DNA from 2 places in the Mycobacterium novum genome. Region 2 is predicted to be linked to the other one. Evidence: riboswitches for the same ligand, from Rfam matches in the RefSeq annotation. Region 2 holds a riboswitch; the other holds the start of a gene.

Region 1 (16,487 bases), 2.2 Mb from region 2:
AGGCGAAGGTCAAGCTCAACGGAGCCGATATCGGCGAAGTCGCAGCCATTCGTGCTGAGGAGTTCTCCGCCCACGTGACGATGAAGATCAGTGCCGGTGCACCGCTGTATGCCGACACCGTCGCCGAGCTGCGCTCGGCGACCCCACTCGGCGACATCTTCGTCGCGGTGCACCACGGGCCGGATGCGGCTGCCGACGCCACGCGGCTGCGTGACGGCGATACCATCGCCCTGGATCACACGACTTCGGCCGCGACCATCGAAGACGTACTGGGCTCGGCAGCACTTCTGGTCAACGGTGGCGCGATCCGCCGTCTGGTCTCGACGGTCAACGGAGCGGGCGACGCGGTCGGTGGGCGCGGGACGAAAGTCGCCGCGCTGCTGCACAACTCCAACACGCTGCTGTCGCGGCTGAACGACCGCTCCACGCAGCTCGACACCGCACTGCGTAACACCTCCGACCTGGCTGCCACGCTGTCAGCTCGCCGCAACACCCTCAATACGGTGCTGGCAGCCGCCACGCCGGCGACCGGGGCACTCGCCGACAGCGCCACGAATCTCGCCGACATGGCTGCTGCCGGCGGCCGGATCACTCGACAGCTCAACCGCTTTCCATCCATGCAGGGCACTGATACGCGCAGTACCATCAGCGATCTGAACCGGCTGTCGGACGTGTTCAATCAGATCTCAATGGACCCCGAGCTCAATCTGAACATCTGGAATCGAATGATCACCGGCATTACCCACATCACCAGCGGCCCCGACATTCACGCCGTCGGGACCGTCACGCAGCTGGCGATCGGCGCCCTCCCCGACAAGAACTATCCCGGCGATCCCGGAACACACGGTCCCGACGGCACCGACTGGCATGCCATGATCGGCAGCCTTCGCTACGAGTGGAACCTGTTGTTGGGCCGGATATACGGCCCCGAGCATCGGCCCCGATGATGAACAGCGCCCTGCAACTGCTGGAGACGGTGACCCGACTGCTGGTCGACGCGGTCAGAGCGCTCAATCGCCACCGTGTCGCGACGTCGGTGACGGGCATCGTCGTGACGCTGATCGCCGTACTGGTCTACATCGTCGGTGGGACGCTGGGCATCAGCCCGTTCCGGTCCACCATCTCCGTGCAGGTGCGCCTGCACGAATCCGGGGGCCTACTGCCCGGTCAGGACGTCACGCTGCGCGGCGTGCGGATCGGCAAAGTCAGCGCGGTGGAACTCGGCGACACCGGGGTGATCGCCACCGCCGAGATCGACAACCGCAACCGGGTGCCGCGAAGCAGTCTGGTGCGGGTTTCGGCGCTGTCGGCGGCCGGCGAACAGTACCTGGACTTCCGGCCGGAGCATCCCGGCGGACCAGGTCTGACTGACGGCGCCGTGATCGACGAGGACCGCACCGCCATTCCGGTATCGCTGGCGCAGCTGCTTGCCGATGCCAACGGGCTGCTGGCCCAAGTGGATCCTCAGAAGCTGGCCGCCATCACGACCGAACTTCGAGTATCCGACCAGGGGCCGGCCAAACTCGCGGCGCTGCTCGACGGTGGGGCCTTCCTCATCTCGACGCTGGACTCCGTACTGCCCCAAACGGTGAGCGTGCTGCGAACCAGTCGCACCGTCCTGACCACCCTGGCCGACAGCAGTTCGGGGCTGGCGCAATCCTCGCAGAACCTGAGCGGCATCATGGCCGGAGCCCGGTCCATGGACGGCGGATTCCGCACCCTGGTCGACAATGGCAGCCGGCCATTCACCATGCTGGACAAGATCATCGAAGACAACTCCGACACCATGGTCGGCCTGCTGGGCAACCTGGTCTCGACCGCACAGCTGTCGAACGCGCGGCTGCCCGCTCTCAACGAGATCGTCAACTCCTCTCGCGGCGGCTCGGCGGTCGAGGCGCTGAGCAGCGTGGTGCGCGACAACGCGGTCTGGGTGCTCGCAGATCTGTGGCCCCGCTACAGCTGCGACTACGGGCTGCCGGCACTGCCACCGGCCATCCCGAACTATCCCGAGCCCTACCTCTACACCTATTGCCACAACCCCGACCCTTCGGTGCTGGTCCGTGGCGCCCGTAACGCACCGCGCCCGCCCGGCGACGACACCGCGGGCCCGCCGCCGGGCTATGACCCGGTAGCTCAGACCGATCCGGTTCCGCCGGATCCACACACCCTGCTCATGCCATTCGGCGGGGTCCCGATGAATACCCCACTCCCGCCGGACCCACCGAGCTGACGAAAGAGGCCCATCATGGCGACCCGACTGCTGGACGACCCCGCCGAAGCCGACGTGGCCGGCACTGCCTGCGAAAAGGCCGCGCTGTCCTGCGAACCCGAGCGCCAGCCGCGCCGCGTCATGCTTGTCGCTGCCACCGGCATCTCCGTGACAGCATTGGCGGCATTGGCATTTCTGGGCTGGCAATACCAGCAACACCGGGTTGTCGCCGATGCGAGCAGGGCGGCACTGGCGTCAGCTCGCGACTATGCCACGACCCTGACGAGTATCGATGCCGGTCGTGTCGACGACAACTTCGCAAAAGTTGTCGACGGCGCCACCGGCGCCTTCAAGGACATGTACAGCCAGTCCGCGAGCCAGCTGCGCCAGCTGCTCATCGACAACAAGGCGATGAGCAAGGGTGTCGTGGTGGACGCGGCAGTCAAGTCGGCGGCGAAGAACACCGTCGAAGTCCTGCTGTTCGTCGACCAGTCGATCAGTAACGTCGCCAATCCGGCCGGCCGGCTCGATCGCAGCCGGGTCGCCATGACCATGGAACGGATCGACGGGCGATGGCTGGCCAGTCGTGTCGAGCTGAAATAGTGGCCGCCGCAGGCAGAAGTCTGGCGATTCTGGTGCTGCTCGCACTGAGCGGCACCGTGCTGGCCGGTGTCACGCGAGCGGAGCCCATCGGAGCAGTGATCTCGGGATCGAGTCCGGACGGACTGGGAACGTGGTCGGTACACTATCAGCGCCTCAGCACCGACGATGCGACGGCGGGGATCATCAACGATCACATCGATGCCGAAGCGAACCGCGAAGTCACCCAAGCGGTGTGGGACGGTTCGACGAGACGGCCCTGGACATTCGACGCGACCGGGACCATGACCATCCGCGCTACGACGGTGTCCGAGGTATTCGTCGGCTCGTACAACACCGCCGAACCGCACATGCCGATGCACACTGTGGGCAGTGTGGTCTGCGATGCCGGCAACGGCGATATCCTCACGTGGGACAACCTGTTTCGCGACAAGACCGCCGGGCTCATCCGCCTCGGCGAGCAGGTGGAAGCGCAGGTGTCCACGGTGGCTTCGCCGACACAACTTCGCGACTGGCGTCGCGCCGGCCAGTTCGCCCCCGTCGATGTCAACTTCAAGCACTGGACCCCTACCGATCAGGGCATCGAGTTTCACTTCCCGCCGCCCCAATTCGGCCCCGGCGTCAAGATCGTGACCGTCCCGTGGTCAGCGATCGACGATCAGATCGTGCCCCAGTATCTTTCGATCACCGGAGGTTGACCAAATATCTGTTCCGCCCGTACAGTCGGAGGCGCTACGCCGAATGCGCTCAAGCACAAGGAGCCTGCAATGAATATGGCCGACTTCGTGCTCGTCTCCGTCGACGATCACCTCGTCGAACCGCCCGACATGTTCGACAGCCACATCCCCGCCAAGTACAAAGACGATGTGCCCAAGTTGATCCAGCGATCCGACGGCACCGACGCCTGGGTCTTCGAGGGACAAGAAGCCACCAACGTCGGCCTCAATGCGGTCGCCGGCCGCCCACCGGATGAGTACGGAGCCGAACCCACCAAATTGAGCGAGATCCGCGAGGGCTGCTACAACATCCACGAGCGGATCCGGGATATGAACGCCAACGGTGTTGCCGCCGCGATGAACTTCCCGTCCTATCCGCAGTTCTGCGGCCAGTACTTCGCGCGTGCCACCGACAAGGACCTGGGTCTTGCGGTGCTGCGGGCCTACAACGACTGGCACATCGACGAGTGGTGCGGCGCCTATCCGGGCCGGATGATCCCGCTGGCGCTGCCGCCGATCTGGGATCCGGATCTGATGGCCGACGAGGTACGGCGGGTCGCGAAGAAGGGCTGCCACGCGGTCACCTTCTCCGAGAACCCCACCAAGCTCGACTACCCGTCACTGCACGACCCGCATTGGGATCCGTTCTGGCAGGCCTGCAGTGACGAGAACACCGTCGTCTGCCTGCATATCGGGTCATCGTCGTCGGTGGTGATCACGTCCATCGACGCACCCGTCGACACGATGATCACCCTGCAGCCGATGAGCATCGTCAACGCGGCGGCGGACCTGGTCTGGTCGCCGACACTGCGCAAGTTCCCGGATCTGAGGTTCGCGCTCTCCGAGGGCGGCATCGGCTGGATCCCCTACTTCCTCGAGCGGGTCGATCGCGTCTACAAGATGCACCGGGCCTGGACCCACCAGAACTTCGGCGACCGGTTACCCAGCGAGGTGTTCCTGGAGCGGGTCGTGACGTGCTTCATCGACGACGGCTTCGGCATCGAGAACCGGCACAAGCTCAACCTCGACATGATCACCTGGGAGTGCGACTACCCGCACTCGGACTCGACGTGGCCGCTGGCGCCCGAGTCGCTCGCCGGCTATCTGGACGGGGTACCCGACGACGAGGTCGACAAGATCACCCATGAGAACGCACTGCGGCTCTTCTCCTTTGACATGTTCGCCAAACTGCCCCGGGAGCAGCTGACGGTCGGTGCACTACGGGTGCAGTCCGCTGACGTGGACCTGGGCCACCGCTCCTCGGAGCGGTTGAAGAAGACCGGCACCGACACCGTGACCGTCCTCGACCTGGCCGCCAAACTGCCGACCGGAACCTGACCGGCGACCGGCCCTGACTGTCCGGGACGACAGCTACCGTCTGGTAGCGTTCAACCAAATGTTCGGTCTTTAGGTGCTCGGGTGAGGCCCGGCTGATCACGGGAGCAGTGGAGGTGCGGTGGGGCGCCAGAAGCCAGCCGGAACGGCAACTTCCGCCAACCTCACCGATTCCTACGAGGACGGGACACGGCGCACCGAGATCCTCCAGACCGCCGCCGACTTGATCGCCTCCTCGGGGTTGCGGACCTCGCTGCAGGAGATCGCCGACGCCGCCGGCATCCTGCCGGGCAGCCTCTACCACCACTTCGACTCCAAGGAAGCCATCCTGGTCGAGTTGGTGCGCCGCTACCATGCCGACCTGGAGCGCATCGGCCAGACCGCCAGCGAGAGGTTGGACGCGCCCGGGCACCAGCCGGCCGCGGAGGTGATCGTCGAGCTGGGTTCGGAGATTGCCCGGTGTGCGGTAGCGCACCGGGCCGCCCTGCAGATGTCGTTCTACGAGGCGCCGAGCGCGAATCCGGAGCTGGTTCAACTGCTTCGAGAACCGCCGACCAGCGTTCAGCGGGCCATGCTGCAAGCCTTGCGGGCCGGCCGGTGGAGCGGCTACATCCGGGGAGATCTCGACCTGGCGACGCTGGCCGACCGGATGTGCCAGTCGATGATGCACGTGGGGCTCGACGTCATCCGCAACAAGGCCGCCGCCGACCGAACGGCTTCAGTGCTCTGCCGAATCATGCTGCAGGGCCTGGCTAGTCGGCCGCCCTCCGAGAAGCAGTTGGACCGCTCCCCCGCATTCGCGGCGGCGCAAGCGGCGATCGGGACCTGGGCCGAGGAGGATGCCCACGACGACAAGGCTGCGCATATCCGCGCGGTGGCCCGAACCGAGTTCGGGCGTAAGGGCTATGAGGTCACCACCGTCCGGGATATCGCATCCGCGGCGGGGATGGGCACCGGAACCGTCTACCGGCTGATCGGCTCAAAGGACGAACTCCTGGCCTCGATCATGGCGTCATTCGGCGCCAAGGCCGGTGGCGGATTCGCCGCCGTGTTGCGGGCCGAGGCGACACCCACCGAGAAGCTCGATGCCCTGAGCTGGATCAACATCAACGCGCTGGAGCAGTTTCCGGACGAGTGGAAGATCCAGCTGGCCTGGATGCGGCACTCCCCGCCCGATACCCCCAATCCGGGTCTGGCATTCACCATGCGGATGCGTCAGCTCAAATCGCTGCTGTCCGAGGGGACTCGGTCCGGCGATGTGCACATCGAAGCCCCCTCCATGGAGATGCTGTCGCGATGTGTCATGGATCTGCTGTGGATGCCGGAGAACATCGTGCGATCCCAGGGCACGCGTGCCGCATTGACCCTGGCCCGCGACACCCTGATCCGCGGGGCGGCCGAACGCGGATCTGGCTGACGGCGACGACGCGTCGCTACCAAAATTTTGTTCCGAAACCTATTGATTAAGCCGGATCGGTCACATAGGTTCGGTCCATGTCCGGAAAGCTCAGCGGCAAGGTCGCATTCATCACCGGCGCGGCGCGCGGCCAGGGTCGAGCCCACGCGCTGGCGATGGCCAGGGAAGGCGCCGACATCGTCGCCATCGACATCTGTCGCCAGATCGAGTCGAACCCCTACCCGCTGGCGACCCCCGACGACCTCGCCGAGACCGAACGAGCGGTCAAGGAACTGGGCCGCCGCGTCGTCGCGCGGATCGCCGATGTTCGCGAGCGCCACGAGTTGCGTGACGCGCTCGATGCCGGCCTGGCGGATCTGGGCAGGATAGACATCGTCGTCGCCAACGCCGGCATCCTGCCGATGGCGATGGGCAAGCCGGACCCGATGCAGTTCGTCGACGCCTCCGATGTCGATCTGGTCGGTGTGATGAACACGGTCGCGGTCGCCATTCCGCACCTGCCCGACGGCGCATCGATCATCGTCACCGGCTCGACCGCCGGGATGATCCGGGGCACCACCGACAACCCGAACATGGGTCCCGGCGGCGCCGGATACGGGTGGAGCAAGCGCATCGTCATGGAGTACGTCGACGAGATGTCGTTGCACCTGGCGCCCAGGATGATCCGGGTCAACGCCATCCACCCGACCAACTGCAACACCCACCTGCTGCAGAACGACGGGATGTATTCGATGTTCCGCCCGGATCTGACCTCTCAGGGTAAGAAGGCCACCCGCGAGGACGCCGAACCACTGTTCACCCTCTTCCAGGCGATGCCGATCCCCTACGTGGAGCCCGAGGACATGGCCAACCTCGGGGTCTTCCTGGCCAGCGACGACGCCCGCTACATCACCGGCCAACACATCCGCGTCGACGCCGGCTCGCTGCTCAAGTGGCCCAACGGGCCGGGCGGCTGACCTCAGATCGCGTGGCGCGGCAACGTGATCGGTAGATCCAGCGAGCTCAGCAGTCCCGGCGCGGCGTCGACCACATAGGGTGCCGCGTTGACGACGCGCATCGCGGTCGCGGCCATCGCACCGCGACCTGCGCCGTGACCTTCCGCATCGCCCAGCGTCATCGCGCAGTGGATGTCGGGCTCGCCGGCGATGTCCACCCGGTAGGTCGCGTCGCAGTCCGACGTCGTCCAGTCCGGCGCCACGTCACGGGCCATCCGGATGACGTGCTCGACCACGATGGCTTCCCGGCCGTCGATGACCCCGGCGGCGCGGGTGCACACCGCACCGCACGTGCCGGCCGCGATGGTTCCGAACGCAACCTCGATGTCGCGGTGGGTGACTCGCCGATCCAGCGAGCCGCGAATCTCCTGCACACTGGCTCCCAGGCCCTGCGCCATCAGCTGAATCGGTGCGCCCCAGGCCATCTCGATGAAGCCCGGGGTGCTCAGCATCGGCTCGAAGTCCAGCGGCCGGCCGAACCCCATCCCGTCCATCATCACCTCGGCCACCGGGTAGTGGTCGTTGAGCGCGATCTCGGTCACCGTCACCGACCGGATCGTCTTGGACTGGGTGGCCAGCAGCAGCGCCAGCTGATCGGAGCCGAACCCGGGAAACACGCCGGAGACATAGAACGACGCGCCACCGGCCTCGGCTGCCGCCCGGAGCTGGTCGCGCCACTGCGGGTGGAAGTAGCTCGGCGGGTAGACCAGGCTCGTCGAGGACGTCGAGACGACGTTGATGCCTGCGGCCAGCAGCCGCAGATAGTCGGGGACCGCACCGGCGTCGCGTTCCGGCCCGCTCGCCGCGTACACGACGCAGTCCGGCCGCAGCCCGATCAGCGCGTCGGCGTCGTCGGTCGCGGTGATCCCGAGCGGGGTCCCGCCGGCGAGCTCACCGGCATCACGCCCCACCTTGTCCGGCGAATGCACCCAGACCCCCACCAGTTCCATGTCCGGCCGGGACCGGATCGCCTCGATCGCGATGGAGCCGACGCCACCGGTCGACCAGACCGCCATGCGGGTTGTGGGACTCATGGCTTCCTTAAGTTCGTAGTTGCAGTTACTTCGTGTTGTTACGTTGTGCTGTGACCCGGGTGGGTCGGGTGAGGCTGCATGGCGCTAGCCGGCCTTGGTGGTGCGGCTTGAAGGGACTGGCCGCCCGACCTGCTTGGACTTCTCTGGCCGCTGATTGAGATCTGCGATGTGATCGCTTGTTTAAGGAAATGCTGGCGGGGTTGTCCGTGGGGATCGTGTTGGCAGACAAGCGAAAAGAGGTGCGATGGCAGCGAGCCAGGTGTGGGCTGGAGTGGATGTCGGTAAGGAACATCACTGGGTGTGCGTGGTCGATGACAACGGCGCGGTGATGCTCTCGCGCCGACTGGTCAACGATGAGCAACCGATCCGTGAACTCGTAGCCGAGATTGAGCAACTGGCTGACGAGGTGTCGTGGACGGTCGACTTGACCACCGTGTATGCCGCTCTGTTGTTGACGGTGCTGGCCGACGCCGGTAAACCGGTCCGGTATCTGGCCGGCCGTGCGGTATGGCAGGCCTCGGCGGTGTACCGCGGTGGCGAGGGCAAAACCGACGCCAAAGATGCCCGGGTGATCGCCGACCAGTCGCGCATGCGGGGTACCGATCTGCCTGTGCTGCATCCCGATGATGTCTTGATCACCGAGCTGCAGATGCTGACCGCCCATCGCGCGGACCTGGTCGCTGACCGTACCCGCACGATCAACCGGCTGCGCCAACAACTCATCGCGGTCTGCCCAGCGTTGGAACGGGCCGCGCAGCTGACCCAGGACCGCGGCTGGGTGGTACTGCTGACGCGGTATCAGCGACCGAAAGCCATTCGCCAAAGTGGTGTTTCGCGTCTGACGAAGATGCTCGGCGATGCCGGTGTGCGCAACGCGGCCACGATCGCCGCCGCGGCGGTGGCGGCCGCCAAATCCCAGACGGTGCGCCTGCCCGGCGAAGATGTCGCTGCCGGACTCGTTGCCGAGTTGGCCGGGGAGGTGGTTGCCCTCGATGACCGCATCAAATCCACCGATGCCGACATCGAGGACCGATTTCGCCGCCATCCCGCCGCCGCAGTGATCACCAGCATGCCCGGCATGGGTTTCCGTCTCGGTGCGGAACTCCTCGCCGCCGTCGGCGATCCCGCCCTGATCGGCTCTGCCGACCAACTCGCCGCTTGGGCCGGGCTGGCGCCGGTATCCAAAGATTCCGGAAAGCGCACCGGACGACTGCACACCCCCAAGCGCTACAGCCGACGACTGCGCCGCGTCATGTACATGTCCGCACTCACCGCCATCCGCTGCGACCCCGGTTCCAAGGCCTACTACCAGCGCAAACGAGACGAAGGAAAACGGCCGATCCCCGCCACCATCTGCCTGGCGCGGCGCCGCACCAACGTCCTCTACGCACTCATCCGTGACAACCGCACCTGGCAACCCGATTCACCCCCGATCACCAAATCGGCGGCTTGACTTCTTCATTGAGAGTCCCTTCGTTTCCTCGCGCCACCGCCGCGGCGGCGTGTTCCAGATACGGCCAGGCGAGCGCGGGGGGCAGCCCGCCGCACAACGGCAACAGCGGCAGGCTGCGACCGGCCCGCAGCTGCGCGACTGCGTCATCCGCGGTGACGATGCGGTAGGGGCCCGATGTCTCCCGCAGTTCCGCCACGCTGGTGGCCCGCGAGATGCTGGCGATCGTCGCATCGCCGTGCCGGTAGGCGGCAGCGGTCATGGCATCGTGCAGCAGGTACGGACCCAGCTCATCCCAGGCCCGGTCCACGTCGTCGGTGACGAACACTGTCGTCGGCGCGTCCGCGTCGGGGAACTGGCACGCCCCGGGTTCGCGCCCGTGGGCGCGGCACTGTTCCTCGTAAAAATCTTTCAGGCCAGGAGGATTCGCCTGGGCGAGGAGTCCCAGCCCGTGACGGGCGGCTCGCCGCGCCGCTGCCCGGCTGGCGCCGGCGACCATGATGTGCGGTGCGCGGAGGCACGCCGGTGTCACGTGGATACGGCGGCCCTGGTGCTGCACCGGCTCGCCACGCAACAGCTGTAGCAGTAATGCCAGCTTCTCGTCGGCGACCCGGCCGCGCGCACGGCTGTCGATGCCGAAGTGCTGATATTCCTCGGCGCGGTGACCGATCCCGAACGCGTAGGCGACGCGGCCGTTGCTGATGATGTCGAGCACGCTGATGTCCTCGGCCAGCCGGACCGGATCCCAGAACGGGAGGATCACCGCCGCGAGCATGATCGTCAACGTCTCGGTCCGGGCGGCGATCGCCGCGGCCAGCAGCGGCGGCGACGGCAGGTGGCCATCCTCGGTGCCATGGTGCTCGGACAGCACCGCGGCGATCGCACCGCGGGTCTCGGCCCAGGCACACATCTCGACGGCCGCGGCGTAGAGCTCGTTGCGCGGCGCGCCGGATGCGGGTGCCCGCATGTCGAAGCGAAGGGTGAACATCTCGCAGCAGCACTCCTTCGGGATCCGCCCGACTATAACCTAATATTTGTTCCTCGGCGGTGTGGTGGTCGCATCCCACACACCCATGACGGCCAACAGGTACGGTCGGAGGCATGGCACGCGTCGTGATCTTCGGCGGCCACGGCAAGGTCGCCCTGCTGCTCAGCCCGATCCTGTCCGAACGCGGCGATCAGGTGACATCGGTGTTCCGCAACCCCGACCACAGCGAGGAAGTGGCAGTGACCGGCGCGGTTCCCGTGGTCGCAGACATCGAACAACTCGACACCGACGCCCTGGCGAAACTGGTGACGGGCCACGACGCGGTGGTGTTCTCCGCCGGCGCCGGCGGCGGCAACCCCGCCCGGACCTACGCGGTGGACCGCGACGGCGCGATCCGGGTGATCGACGCCGCCGGGCAGGCCGGGGTGCGCCGATTCGTGATGGTGTCCTATTTCGGCGCCGGCCCCGGGCACGGCGTGGCCGAGGACGATGGGTTCTTCCCGTACGCGCAAGCCAAGGCCGCCGCCGATGCTCACCTGCGAGCAAGCGACCTGGACTGGACGGTGCTCGGCCCGAGTCGGCTCACCCTCGAACCGGCCACCGGTCGCATCCAGACAGCCGCGGCAGCCGACAACGCAGCCAAGGGAACGGTGTCGCGAGCCAACGTCGCACAGGTGATCGCGGCCTGCCTGATCGAGCCGTCGACGAGACGCCGCACCATCGAGTTCAACGATGGCGAGACCCCCATCCTGGAGGCCCTGCAAGCCGGTTGACCAGGTAGTCTTGGCCACGCAACTGGTTTGCCGGTACCGCCGCAAGGTGGTGTCGACATCGAGCACAACGTGGGTTTTCCGCGGTGTGCGAGAGGGAACCCGGTGAGAATCCGGGACTGTCCCGCAGCGGTATGCAGGAACGACCGCCGTCAACAGCACTGGTCACAGCACGCGACTGGGAAGCGACGGCCACTAGGAGCACCGTCGGTGCGCGCCTGCGAGTCCGAAGACCTGCCTGTTGTGCCGGGTGCGCCGCGCCCGGCGGATCACCGCCTCGCGGAATGGGCGTCTGGTTTTTGAGGGTTATAGTGCATTAAATGTGCACGGGACCGGATTGGCTGGACGACCGCCGGCGGTGACCCACCCTCCGATTGAAGGATCAGATCGTGACCGCTCAACCTTTTACCTCCACCATTCTCGGCTCACCGCGGATCGGTCCGCGCCGCGAGCTCAAGCGCGCCACCGAGAGCTACTGGGCCGGCCGGATCGGACAGGATGAACTGCGGAACGTCGCAGCCGGCCTGCGCCGTGACGGCTGGGCGCAGCTGGCCGAAGCCGGCCTGGACTCGATACCGGTGAATACCTTCTCCTACTACGACCAGATGCTCGACACCGCGGTGCTGCTCGGCGCGCTGCCGGCTCGGGTCGCCGGGGTGGCCGACGAGCTGGACCGCTACTTCGCCGCGGCCCGGGGCAATGCCGAGATCGCCCCGCTGGAGATGACGAAGTGGTTCGACACCAACTATCACTACATCGTCCCGGAGATCGGCCCGGACACCACGTTCGCACTCAACCCGACCAAGGTGCTCGCCGAGCTGGCCGAGGCCAAGGAGCAGGGCTTCGGCGGCAACGTGGCCCGGCCGGTGATCATCGGACCCGTCACGTTCCTGCTGCTGAGCAAGGCCGTCGACGGAGCACCGGCGCCGATCTTCCGCCTCGACGAGCTGACCGACGTCTACGCCGAACTGTTGGGCAAGCTGGCCGACGCCGGGGCCGAGTGGGTGCAGATCGACGAACCGGTGCTGGTGACCGACGTCGCCGCCGACGCCCCCGCCCTGGCCGAGCAGGTCTACGCCCGGCTGGGTGGCCTGGGTAAGCGGCCGGCGATCTTCGTCGCGACCTACTTCGGTGACCCGGGCGCGGCCCTGTCGGCGCTCGCGCGCACCCCCGTCGAGGCGATCGGTGTCGATCTGGTCTACGGCCCGAACACCAAAATCGCGTCGGTGCCGGAGTTGGCCTCCAAGGCGCTGGTCGCCGGTGTGGTCGACGGCCGCAACATCTGGCGCACCGACCTGCAGGCCGCGCTGGCCAAGCTGGCGTCGCTGCTGGGTAGTGCCGGGGCGGTCGCTGTGTCAACATCCTGTTCGACGCTGCACGTGCCCTACACGCTCGACGGTGAGACCGGGCTCGACGATGCGCTGCGCAGCTGGCTGGCGTTCGGCGCGGAGAAGGTGGGCGAGGTGGCCACCCTGGCGCGCGCGCTGCGTGAGGGCCGCGACGCCATTGACGACGAGATCGCCGCGTCCAACGCCGCCGTCGCCTCCCGCAAGTCCGATCCGCGGCTGAACAACGCCGACGTCCGCGGCCGGATCGCGACGGTCGCCGGCGCGCACCGCGGCAGCGCCGAGGCGCGCCGCGCCGCGCAGGCCGAACGGCTGCACCTGCCGCCGCTGCCCACCACCACCATCGGGTCGTTCCCGCAGACCGTCGACATCCGCAAGGCCCGGGCCGCGCTGGCCGCCGGCGAGATCGACCAAGCGGAGTACACCCGCCGGATGAAGGCCGAGATCGCCGCCGTGATCAAGCTGCAGGAGGACCTCGGCTTGGACGTGCTGGTGCACGGTGAGCCGGAGCGCAATGACATGGTGCAGTACTTCGCCGAACAGTTGGAGGGGTTCTTCGCCACCGCCAACGGCTGGGTGCAGTCCTACGGCAGCCGGTGCGTGCGTCCGCCCGTGCTGTTCGGTGACGTCTCCCGGCCGCACCCGATGACCACTGAGTGGGCCACCTATGCCCAGTCGCTGACCGACAAGCCGGTCAAGGGCATGCTCACCGGTCCGGTGACCATCCTGGCGTGGTCGTTCGTCCGCGACGACCAGCCGCTGGCCGACACCGCCAACCAGGTGGCGCTGGCGATTCGCGACGAGACGGTGGACCTGGAGTCCGCCGGCATCGCGGTGATCCAGGTCGACGAGCCGGCGCTGCGGGAGCTGCTGCCGCTGCGCAAGGCCGACCAGGAGGCCTACCTGACGTGGGCGGTCGGCGCGTTCCGGCTGTCGACGTCGGGGGTGTCGGATGCGACCCAGATCCACACCCACCTGTGCTACTCGGAGTTCGGCGAGGTGATCGGGGCCATCGCCGACCTGGATGCCGACGTCACCTCGATCGAGGCGGCCCGCTCGCACATGGAGGTGCTCGACGACCTCAATGCGATCGGGTTCTCCAACGGGGTGGGGCCGGGCGTCTACGACATCCACTCCCCGCGGGTGCCGTCCAGCGATGAGATGGCCACCTCATTGCGGGAAGCGCTTGACGCCGTTCCGGCGCAGCGCCTGTGGGTGAACCCGGACTGCGGCCTCAAGACCCGCAAGACCGACGAGGTGACCGCCTCGCTGGCCAACATGGTCAAGGCGGCCGAGACGGCCCGAGCGGCCGGCGCCGGCGTCTAGCCGCGCGAGCAGTCGCGAACGCCCCCATTTTGGCGTCGAAATGGGGGCTTTCGCGTCTGCTGGGCGGGGGGAACTAGCCTCAGGGCATGGACTTCACCACGATCCGCCACGAGGTCACCGACGGCATCCTCACCGTCTACCTGGACCGCCCGGACCACCTCAACGCGTTCACCGTCGAGATGGCCGACGAGCTGGAGCGCACCTTCGTCGAAGTCAACGACGACGACGCGGTCCGCGCGGTGATCGTCACCGGGTCGGGACGCGCGTTCTGCGCGGGGATGGACCTGTCGGGTTCCGGCAACGTGTTCGGCCTCGACGAGACCAAGTCCCCGACGCTGGCCGACATGGCCGACCTCAACGACCCGGAGCTGGCCCGGGTACGCGACACCGGCGGGCAGGTCACGCTGGCGATCTATAACTGCCGCAAGCCGGTGATCGCCGCGGTCAACGGGCCCGCGGTCGGGATCGGCGCCACCATGATGCTGGCGATGGACGCGCGACTGTTCTCCACCAAAGCGCGGTTCGGTCTGGTGTTCGGCAAGCTGGGCATCACCCCGGAGGCATGTTCGACGTGGTTCCTGCCCCGGATCGTCGGGATGCCAACGGCATTGGATCTGCTGTATCGGGCCGACATCCTCGATGCCGACGCGGCACGGGCATGCGGGATCGCCCGCTCGCTGCACGAACCGGACGCATTGCTCAGCGACGCCCGCGCGTTGGCCGACTCGTGGACCAGGGGCCGCTCCCCGGTGTCGTTCGCGTTGATACGGCAGATGCTCTACCGCAACTCCGCGCAGCCGGACCCGTATGCGGCCCACCGGGTGGACTCGCTGGCGATGTTCTACACCAGCATCGGCGACGGCGCCGACGGAGTGCGCGCCTTCCTGGAGAAGCGCGACCCGCAGTTCACCTCTCGGGCCTCGGCGATGCCGCAGTTCTACGATGAGTGGGTGCGCGAGCGGTAACCGGTGCCGCCGGCCGGCTGAAATCGACTGAGTTCACCCATATTTCAAGTGGGGTCTCGACTGCGTTCAGCCGCAGGCCGCTAAGCGTGGCTAGCTTCGGTGGCGAAGGGGAGTAGTTCCTAACCGCCGCCAGGCGGATGTGAATGGTCGTCAGTACGGCGGGCCACCCCGCCCGGTCATTCAGCGGGCCTATCACTTTCCGTGAGCGAGACCTTCGGACGATGAACCGTGTCGACCGAGAGTTTCGCCGGGTTCCATGGGCACCTTCGGTCGCCGAACGAAGGAGACCGATGCCCCCCTCGATAGCCGCTCTCATCGATGACACCGAACCGGAACTGGATTCGTTGTACGACGCGCTTGCCGCGGTCGAGAGCCATCCGCCCGACGACGAGCACGACGCGGTAGCCGAGGGTGACCGACCTCGCTCCGCGCCCGCTCCCGGCGACGGCTTGTTGGCCGTCAGCACCGCCGCGATGGCCGGTGTCGCCGCCGTCGGCCTGGGCATCTCGCTGGCCGGCCGCGTGCTGCGGTTCCCCCGGCTGCCGGCCAGTGTCCAAGGCGCCGTGGTCGCCCTGGACCATCAGCCGCGGCTGCGCCGACTGCTCGAGGAACGAATCGGCAAGCGTGCGACCGACACTGCGTTGGGGTTGGCATCCACCACCGCCAATGCGCTCGCCCTGGCACCGTCGATGCTGGCAGTGGACCTGGCGATCAACACTCTCAAAGCCGCCGAAACCCGCGCCGTGGCACGGGCGTGGTCGCGACGCGAACCGGCGTTGGCCGACATGGCCGCGCAGCCGGCCGTCGCGCCGCAGGCGCGCACGGTACCGCCGCCGGCCGGGCCCGTCGAACGACACCTGGAGCGCGGCACCTGGATTCAGGCGTTCGGTGCCGCGGTGGTCGGCGCCGTCAGCCGCGATCCGAACCTGGCCGGCACCGCAGCGTTGGTGGCCGTGCCGAAGGCCGCCCGCGCCACCCTGGAATCGTTCGCGGCGACGTTGGGCCGGGGCCTGGCCGACAAGAACGAGGCGCTGCAGCTGCGCCCGGACGGCTTGCGCCGACTGGACCGGGTCGATGTGGTGATCCTCGACCCGCGGGTGCTGCGCAGCGACGAACTGCGCCTGGTACGGCTTCGCGGGGCCGGCGAGAAGGATCTGGCCGCCTGGGAGCGCGCCCAGGCGATGTTGACAAACGACGCCCTGCGGGCCGGATGGCACGCGGTGCCCGACGGGCGCCGCCGCAATGGGCGGCCCCGCACCGAAGCTTTTTTCGCGCTGGCGCATCATCCACTGGCAGCCGCGACGCTCGCGGAGACCCAGCGGGCCGAGGTGCAGGT
Region 2 (7,529 bases):
CGCGCTGAGCAGCGAGTACGCCGAGATCGCTGACGAGCTGACGGCCCTGCTGGGCGCGGTGCAGGCCGGGGCGTGGCAGGGCCCGTCCGCCGAGGCGTACCTGACGGCCAACACCCCGTACCTGGCCTGGCTGATCCACGCCGCCGCCGACAGTTCGGTGATGGCCGCACAACAGCAGGTCGCGGCCTCGGCCTACAACGCCGCGCTGGCGGCGATGCCGACGATGGCCGAACTGGCGGCCAACCACGTCACGCACGCGGTGCTGGTGGCCACAAACTTCTTCGGCGTCAACACCATTCCCATCGCGCTCAACGAAGCCGATTACGGCCGGATGTGGCTGCAGGCCGCCACCGTGATGGCCAGCTATCAGGCCGTCGCCGGTGCGGCGGTGGCGTCGAGTCCGCAGGCCGTCGCCGCGCCGCAGATAGCCAAAGCCGAATCGGCCAGTTCGAGCGCCGCCAGCCAGCCGCAGCTGCCGCCGGATCGGCAGAACGACATCATGGAGTGGCTGCAGAACAGCGGCTACACCGATTTCTACAACAACGTGCTGCAGCCGATGATCAACGAACTGGCGGCCAACCCCTACCTGCAGTCGATGTTCGCCGGCTTCGATCCCTGGCTGCCCGTGCTGGGCAACCCGCTCAGCTTCTTCAGCCCCTACAACATCGCGTTCGCGCTGGGCTACCCGATGGACTTCGGGTCGTTCGCGGCCTATCTGTCGCAGACCTTCGCGTTCATCGCCGCCGACCTGGCCGCGGCGTTCGCCAGCGGCAACCCCGCCACCATCGCCGCCACCTTGCTGTTCACCGCGGTCGAGGCGATCGGCACCATCATCACCGACGTGATCGCCCTGCTCAAGACGCTGCTGGAGCAGGCGATCGTGCTGATCCCGGTGATGCTGCCGATGCTGACCGCCGCGTTGGCGCCGCTGGCCGCGGCGCCGCTGGCCGGGCTGGCGGGACTGTCCGGGCTGGCCGCGCTGCACGCCGTGCCGGTTCCGGTCGTTCCGGTGGTCCCGCCGTTCGCCGGTCTGACGGTGGCGCCGACGCCACCCGCCGCGGCGCCGACTCCCGCGCCCGCCCCGGCCCCGGCCCCGGCGCCCGCTCCGGCCGCCGGTGCACCGCCTGCACCGCCGCCGCCAGCCGCGCCGCCGCTGTCGCCGGTGGACGGCATGTCCTACCTGTACATGGTGGCCGGCCTGGGCCAGCAGGCCCGCCGGGCGGCGGGCACCAGCGCGCGCCGCCGCAGGGCGCCCGAACCCGACGCCGCCGAGGTTCCGGCGGCCGCGGCCGCCGCCGAGGTGCAGGCCAAGACCCGGCGGCGCCGCAAGGCGAAGACCGACATGCTCGGCCGCGGTTATGAGTACATGGACTTGGACGATGCCCGGGATGCGGTGGCCGGCGCGGACAACACCGACCCGCCGGGCGCCGAGCACGTGCTCCCCAGTGGACTGACCGCCCTGGCCGGGGACGCATTCGGCGAAGTGACGGCACCGATGACACCGGGCACCTGGACGCGGGAACGTCGCAAGCTGGCCCCTTAACGTGCGATAATGCGCCGGTAAGGCAACGACGGTGCAGGAAGCCGGTGAGAATCCGGCACGGTCCCGCCACTGTGATCGGGGAGCGACCCTCAACAGCCACGGCTCCACAGGGAGTTGGAAGGCGAGGCGAGCGATGATCCGAGAGTCAGGACACTCACGTCGTCGCATCCTGCTACCCGGGGCGGTGTACCCCGAGAGAGCTGGTCGACGTGACCGCGCCTATTTGGATGGCGTCGCCTCCTGAGATCCATTCGTCGTTGTTGTCCGCCGGTCCCGGTGCCGGTCCCTTGCTGGCCTCTTCGGCGGCGTGGACGGCTTTGGCCGTCGAGTACGCCGAGATCGCCGATGAGCTGACCGCGCTGTTGGGTGCGGTGCAGGCCGGGGCCTGGCAGGGCCCGGCCGCGGAGGCGTTCGTGGCCGCCAACGCGCCCTACCTGGCGTGGTTGGTGCGCGCCGGTGCCGACGCCACGGCGGCCGCTGCCCAGCAGCAGACCGCGGCTGCCGCCTACAGCGGCGCACTGGCGGCGATGCCGACGATGGCCGAGCTGGTAGCCAACCATGTCACGCATGCGGTGCTGGTGGGCACGAACTTCTTTGGCGTCAACACGATTCCGATCGCGCTGAACGAGGCCGACTACGCGCGGATGTGGCTGCAGGCTGCCACCGTGATGACCGCCTACGAGGCCACCGCGACCGCCGCGGTGGCGGCATCGCCGCAGACCGAGCCGGCGCCCCCGGTGCTCAAGGCCGCCGGGAGCGCGGACGCGACCGCGCCGGAGCCGCCCCAGTGGTTCCTCGACTTCGCGAAATGGCTCGAAGGACTCGTCCCCAGCCCGCCGTATCCCGACAGCAGTCAGTACCCGCTGTATGCGCAGTTGACCGAGTTCTTCGACAAGATCGGCTTCACCGGCATCTCGGGTCCGCTCGCCGATTTCTTCACGAGCCTGCAGAGCGGATCGTCGTTGTTGCCGCCGTGGGGCGTGCCCGGCTCGTGGCTGGGGTGGACCGGCAACCCGCTGAGCTATTTCAACCCGGCAAACCTGGCGTACATCTTCTCGGTGCCCCTGGATCCGGGGTCGTATTTCGCGTTCACCACCATCGTCATCGTCGACGATCTGCTGGCGATCATGTACACGGCGCTGTTCAACCCCCAGGGACTCGGCCTGGTGGTACCGCTGGCGATGGTCGAGATCGTCGGCGCGACGATCGGTAACACCATTCAGGCACTCAACTACCTGATCACCCAGACGGCACTGATACCCGCATTGCTGCCCGCCCTGGCCGCCACGAGCGTGCTGGCCCCGGCCGGGGTGCTCGGCGGCCTGGGCATCGGCGGCTTGGCGCACCACTTCGCGGCGGCCGCCGCGGTGCCGCCGCCACCCGCCCCGCCACCCGGGCTGGCGATGGCCCAGCCGCCGGCCCCGGCGCCCGCGCCCGCCCCGGCACCGGCTCCGACGCCCGCACCGGCGCCTGCACCGGCCGCGGCACCCACCCCGCCGCCCGGCGCGCCGCCTCCCACACCTGCCGGGCCGCCGTCGGTCACCATGCCGGCCTACATGTACATGGTCGGGGGCCTGGACATGGGTGCCCGACGCGCATCAGGAACCAGTGCCCGCAAGAAGCCGGTGCCCAAGCCGGACAGCGTGGACGTCCCAGCAGCCGAGGCGGCCGAGCAGACCGCGCCCCGGCGGCGGCGGCGCAAGTCGACGGCCGACATGTTAGGCCGCGGCCATGAGTACATGGATCTGGAACCCGAGCCTGCACTGGTGGCGGCTTCGGATCGCGGTGCGGCACAAGGCTTCGCCGGTGGCTTGCACCGGGTGGCGGGCGCCCGCCCGGCCGGGCTGACCGCGCTGGCCGACGACGGATTCGGCGGTGGCGCGGTCAGCCCGATGATGCCCAACACCTGGCCGGCCGACGAGACCTAACCGCTGGGCCTGATGCGGCGGTCCAGCTTCGGCTCTCCTGCGTCGAGCCTTGCTAACCGCCGGGCCTGATGCGGCGGTCCAGCTTCGGCCCTCCTGCGTCGAGCCTTGCTAACCGCCGCAGCGGATCCGAGCCCCGCTGCGGTCCAACGGGTCCGGTCCCAGCCCCAGGTACTTCTCGCGCAACTTGTCCCACAGCTCCAGCTGGCCCCACTCGGGCTCCTCGCGCATCTGCTGGTCGTTGGTGAGGAACGGATTGGGCAGCATCAGCGTCATCATCTGCTCGTCGCGGCCGTTGAACAGGCGCACTCCCCACGACATCGGGTTGCCGTCCTTGCCGATCCGGCGATACAGCTCCGCTCGGGTGCAGCGGCGGATCCGGCCCAGCTCGGAGCCGCTGGCCCGGTGCTTGCCGATGCACAGGTGAAAGTGCCAGCGGCCGAAATCGACGGTGGCGTAGCCGTCGAGCATCGCGATCTTGCGCGGCGCATTCGGTGCGGCCACCTCCCAGGCGGCGCCTTGCATGATGATGCCGAACCAGATCTCGTCCCAGTACTCGTCGAAGCACAGGTGCAGCAGATCCAACAGGCTCTGCTGATCGGTGGGCAGCGGCCACAGTTGTTCGCGGCCACGGTCTTCGGTGTCGACGATCGGGGGATCGGCGACGATCTCGGTGGCGGTTTCGGTCATGTGAATCCCTTCTTATCGGGTGTGCGAATCTCGGGCTTATGGGTGAGTGCGCAGTCGATGCACAGCCCGCCGCCGGGCGTGCGGTAGAACAGGCAGCAGGTGGCGCGTCGGTAGTCGGTGCCTGAGTCGTTGAAACGTATTGTGTCGGTGAGGCGTTCGTCGTCGCACACCGTTCGTGCGAGCTCCCAGCACGGTTCGGCCGCCAGCTGTGCACCGTGATGGCGGTGCAGCGCACGGGCGGCGCCCAGCGCGGCGGAGGCGGCATTGCCGTACAGCAGCTTCTCCGAGATCGAACCGAGCCGTCGCACCGCGGCGGCCAGCGGTGTCAGGTGCCTGCTCAAGACGATGTCGGCGAGCCGAGACGCCGGGTCCGGCCCCTGCCAGGCCACGGGATTGGCCAGGTGCAGCCGCACCGTTCCGCCGGATTCGGAGTACCAGAGCTCACCGGGGTCAAGGTCCAACAACAGGCCGTGCTCGGCGATCGCGCCCAGCCCGATCGACCACAGCCGCGCCGCGAAGCCCAGGAAGAAGGTCGAGGCGGCCACCCGAAAATCCGATGCGCCGATCCGGTCTCGCACGGTGCCGACCGCATCAGCGAGCAGATCTTCGTCGGTATAGAGCTGTGTCACCGGGCGCCAGCCGCCGCCTTCGACCGGCCCGGTGGACACCGCGAAATACGGGCTGACGTCCGCCAGTTCAGCCAACGCGGAGACCACCCGGTCGGCCGGTGCGCAGCGGTGTGGGCCGGTGGGCAGCGTGCGCAACCGCTGCGGCAGGTCGCGCATCGCGGTGTGGGTGGTCGACGTCGCGCAGCGCAGCGTGACCGCGCCGGGATCGGTTGCGGTGACGAGAAGTTCACAGTTCTCGCCTGGCTCGGCGCTGTCCCAGCCCTCCCGCGACAGCACCCGCAGCAGCGCGGTGCGCAACGGTTCGCCGGCGTCGATGCGCGCGGATCGGCGCTCACCGCCTTCGGTGCCGAACGCGAACATGCCGCTGCCCGGGTCGAAACGCAGTGTGTCGGTGTCGAACATCGCCCCGATGCGCCCGGACAGCATCAGCTCCTCGCCGACGGTGTCGACCAGGGTGCCGGCCGGGTCCAGCAGCCACACCCGGTCGGCCACCCGCAGCGCCAATTCCAGGTCGTGGGTGCTGAGCACCACCGCCAACTGCTGGTCGCGGGCCAGTTTGCGCAGCAGCCCGAACAGCCCGGCCCGCGACGACACGTCCAGGAAAGCGGTTGGCTCGTCGAGGATCAGCAGCCCGGGCTGCTGCGCCAGCGCACGCGCGGTCAGCACACGCTGACATTCACCGTCGGACAACTCCACGGCCGGTCGCGACGCCAGATGCTGGGCACCGGTCGCGGCCAGCGCCCAGTCGACGATCTCCTCGTCGGCGGGACGCAGCCGAGACCCCAACCCCAGGTGCGGGATACGGCCGAGGCCGACCAGTGCCCGCGCCGACAGCAGGCCCGGGTCGATCCGCTCGGTCAACACCACCGCGACCCGGCGGGCCAGTTCGTCGCGGGGCAGGCCGGTCAGGTCGGCGCCGTCCAGCAGCACGCGGCCACCGAGTGCGGGCTGCAATCCGGCCAGGGTGCGGATCAAGGTGGACTTGCCGGCGCCGTTGGGCCCGATCAGCACGGTCAGCTCGCCGCGGCGGGCCTGCGCGCTCAAGCCGTTGGCCACCGTCGTCGACCGGCGCCGGCTGCGGTAGCCGATCGCCAGGTCGTCCAGCTGAACCGCCGGTGACATGCGGCGGTCCCAGCTTCGCCTCTCCTCCGTCGAGCCTCGCTGAACCGCCGGTGACATGCGGCGGTCCCAGCTTCGCCTCTCCTCCGTCGAGCCTCGCTGAACCGCCGGGGTCATGACGGCATCCCCGATCCGCGGCGGGCCCGCAGTAGCACGGTGATCACCACCGGCGCCCCGACCAGCGCGGTCACCGCGTTGATCGGGATGACCAGATCGCTGCCCGGGACCTGGCTGACGATGCCGCACGCCAGCGCGGCGACCGCGCCCAGCAACATCACCGTCGGCAGCACCACCCGGTGATCCGAGGTGCCCACGGCGATGCGGGCCACGTGCGGAACCACCAGCCCGAGGAAGGCGATCGGCCCGCAGAACGCGGTCGTCACCCCCGCCAGCAGTGATGCCGAGGCGACCGTGACGATGCGGGCGCGGTGCACGTTGATGCCCATGGTCGCCGCGTAACTCTCACCGAGCAGCAGGGCGTTGAGCGGCCGGATCGTCATCGCCGCGGTGATCAGCCCGACGGCCGCCAGCGGCAGCAGCAGCCGTAGGTCGGTCCAGCCGGTCGCGGCGAAACTGCCCAAGCCCCACAGCAGGTACTGCTGCACCCGCTGCGGGTCGGAGTACACCAGCGCCAGGCTCACCAGCGCGGTGCTGGCCGCGCCGATCATCACCCCGATCAGCAGCAGCGTCGCCGCCGAGCGGGTCCAGCGCGACAACACCAGCACCAGCGTCAACATCGCCGCCGCGCCGAGTGCCGCCGCGAGCACCTCCCCGGCGCGGCTGCCCCCGGCGGTGCGGAAACCGGCGCCGGCGGCACCGCCGGCCAGCACCACCAGCGCCACACCCAGGCTGGCCCCGGAGCTGACCCCGAGGATGTAGGGGTCGGCCAGGGTGTTGCGGAACAGCGTCTGTAGTTGCAGGCCGGCGACCCCGAGGGCGGATCCGGCGGCCAGCGCGGTGAGCACCCGCGGCAGCCGCATGTTCGCCACGATCACCTGCCAGCGTGGATCCGATGCTTCGGCGCCGAGCAGCACCCGTACCGTGTCGGCCAGCGGTACCCGCACCGGCCCCAGCGCCAGCCCCAGCAGCGTCAGCGCCAGTACCGCGGCGATCAGCCCGGCCAGCACCAGCGTCGCGCGCCCGGGCCGCACCGCGGCGGCCGTCATCGCGGCACCTGCCGGTAGAACTCGAAATCATGCCCGGAGCCCAGCTCGGGATGCAGGATCGCGACCAGGTCGCCGAGCAGCAGATCCGGTCGCGCGGTGCCGCGTTCCCAGTACAGATTGCCACCGCCGGGCCCGATCGCCTTGGTCGCCGACCACACCTGGCCGGTGCGGACCGCGGCGAGTTCGCCGTAGCGGCTGTCGCGTGCCACCGCATCATCGACGGTTGCCCAGTCGTCGGTGACCAGCCACAGCGGTGCGTCTGCCGCGCGGGTGTAGACCGATTCGAAATTCAGCTGCCGGCTCTCGGCGCCGTCGTCGGCGAGCCAGGGGTAGGTGCCGCCGGCGTCGGCCACCAGGCGCCCGGAGTAACTGGCGCCGGTCGGCATGGACCAGTGGCCCGAGTACATGGTGCCGACCAGCACCTTGGTCGGCGAGGCCCCCGAGGCCTGCGCGGCCA

Evidence for each region. Region 2 has a riboswitch for cobalamin ahead of G6N19_RS14325 (PPE family protein). Riboswitches for the same ligand answer to the same signal wherever they lie in the genome.
Region 1: linked by a shared signal. The riboswitch ahead of metE (5-methyltetrahydropteroyltriglutamate--homocysteine S-methyltransferase) and the one ahead of G6N19_RS14325 (PPE family protein) in region 2 are both predicted to bind cobalamin.

What each region holds. Positions count from the first base shown of each region.
Region 1 covers NZ_AP022562.1:809,309-825,795, forward strand. The annotation lists gene G6N19_RS03670 (MCE family protein) at 1-947, shown strand, start outside; gene G6N19_RS03675 (MlaD family protein) at 944-2,230, shown strand; gene G6N19_RS03680 (hypothetical protein) at 2,246-2,812, shown strand; gene G6N19_RS03685 (DUF3298 domain-containing protein) at 2,812-3,507, shown strand; gene G6N19_RS03690 (amidohydrolase family protein) at 3,577-4,863, shown strand; gene G6N19_RS03695 (TetR/AcrR family transcriptional regulator) at 4,982-6,277, shown strand; gene G6N19_RS03700 (mycofactocin-coupled SDR family oxidoreductase) at 6,355-7,233, shown strand; gene G6N19_RS03705 (NAD(P)H-dependent amine dehydrogenase family protein) at 7,236-8,306, opposite strand; gene G6N19_RS03710 (IS110 family RNA-guided transposase) at 8,551-9,759, shown strand; gene G6N19_RS03715 (LLM class flavin-dependent oxidoreductase) at 9,740-10,744, opposite strand; gene G6N19_RS03720 (SDR family oxidoreductase) at 10,858-11,517, shown strand; cobalamin riboswitch at 11,572-11,768, shown strand; gene metE (5-methyltetrahydropteroyltriglutamate--homocysteine S-methyltransferase) at 11,904-14,186, shown strand; gene G6N19_RS03730 (crotonase/enoyl-CoA hydratase family protein) at 14,273-15,151, shown strand; gene G6N19_RS03735 (cation-translocating P-type ATPase) at 15,442-16,487, shown strand, end outside.
Region 2 covers NZ_AP022562.1:3,093,297-3,100,825, forward strand. The annotation lists gene G6N19_RS14320 (PPE domain-containing protein) at 1-1,543, shown strand, start outside; cobalamin riboswitch at 1,536-1,719, shown strand; gene G6N19_RS14325 (PPE family protein) at 1,753-3,471, shown strand; gene G6N19_RS14330 (DUF7676 family protein) at 3,580-4,158, opposite strand; gene G6N19_RS14335 (ATP-binding cassette domain-containing protein) at 4,155-5,909, opposite strand; gene G6N19_RS14340 (FecCD family ABC transporter permease) at 6,020-7,072, opposite strand; gene G6N19_RS14345 (ABC transporter substrate-binding protein) at 7,069-7,529, opposite strand, start outside.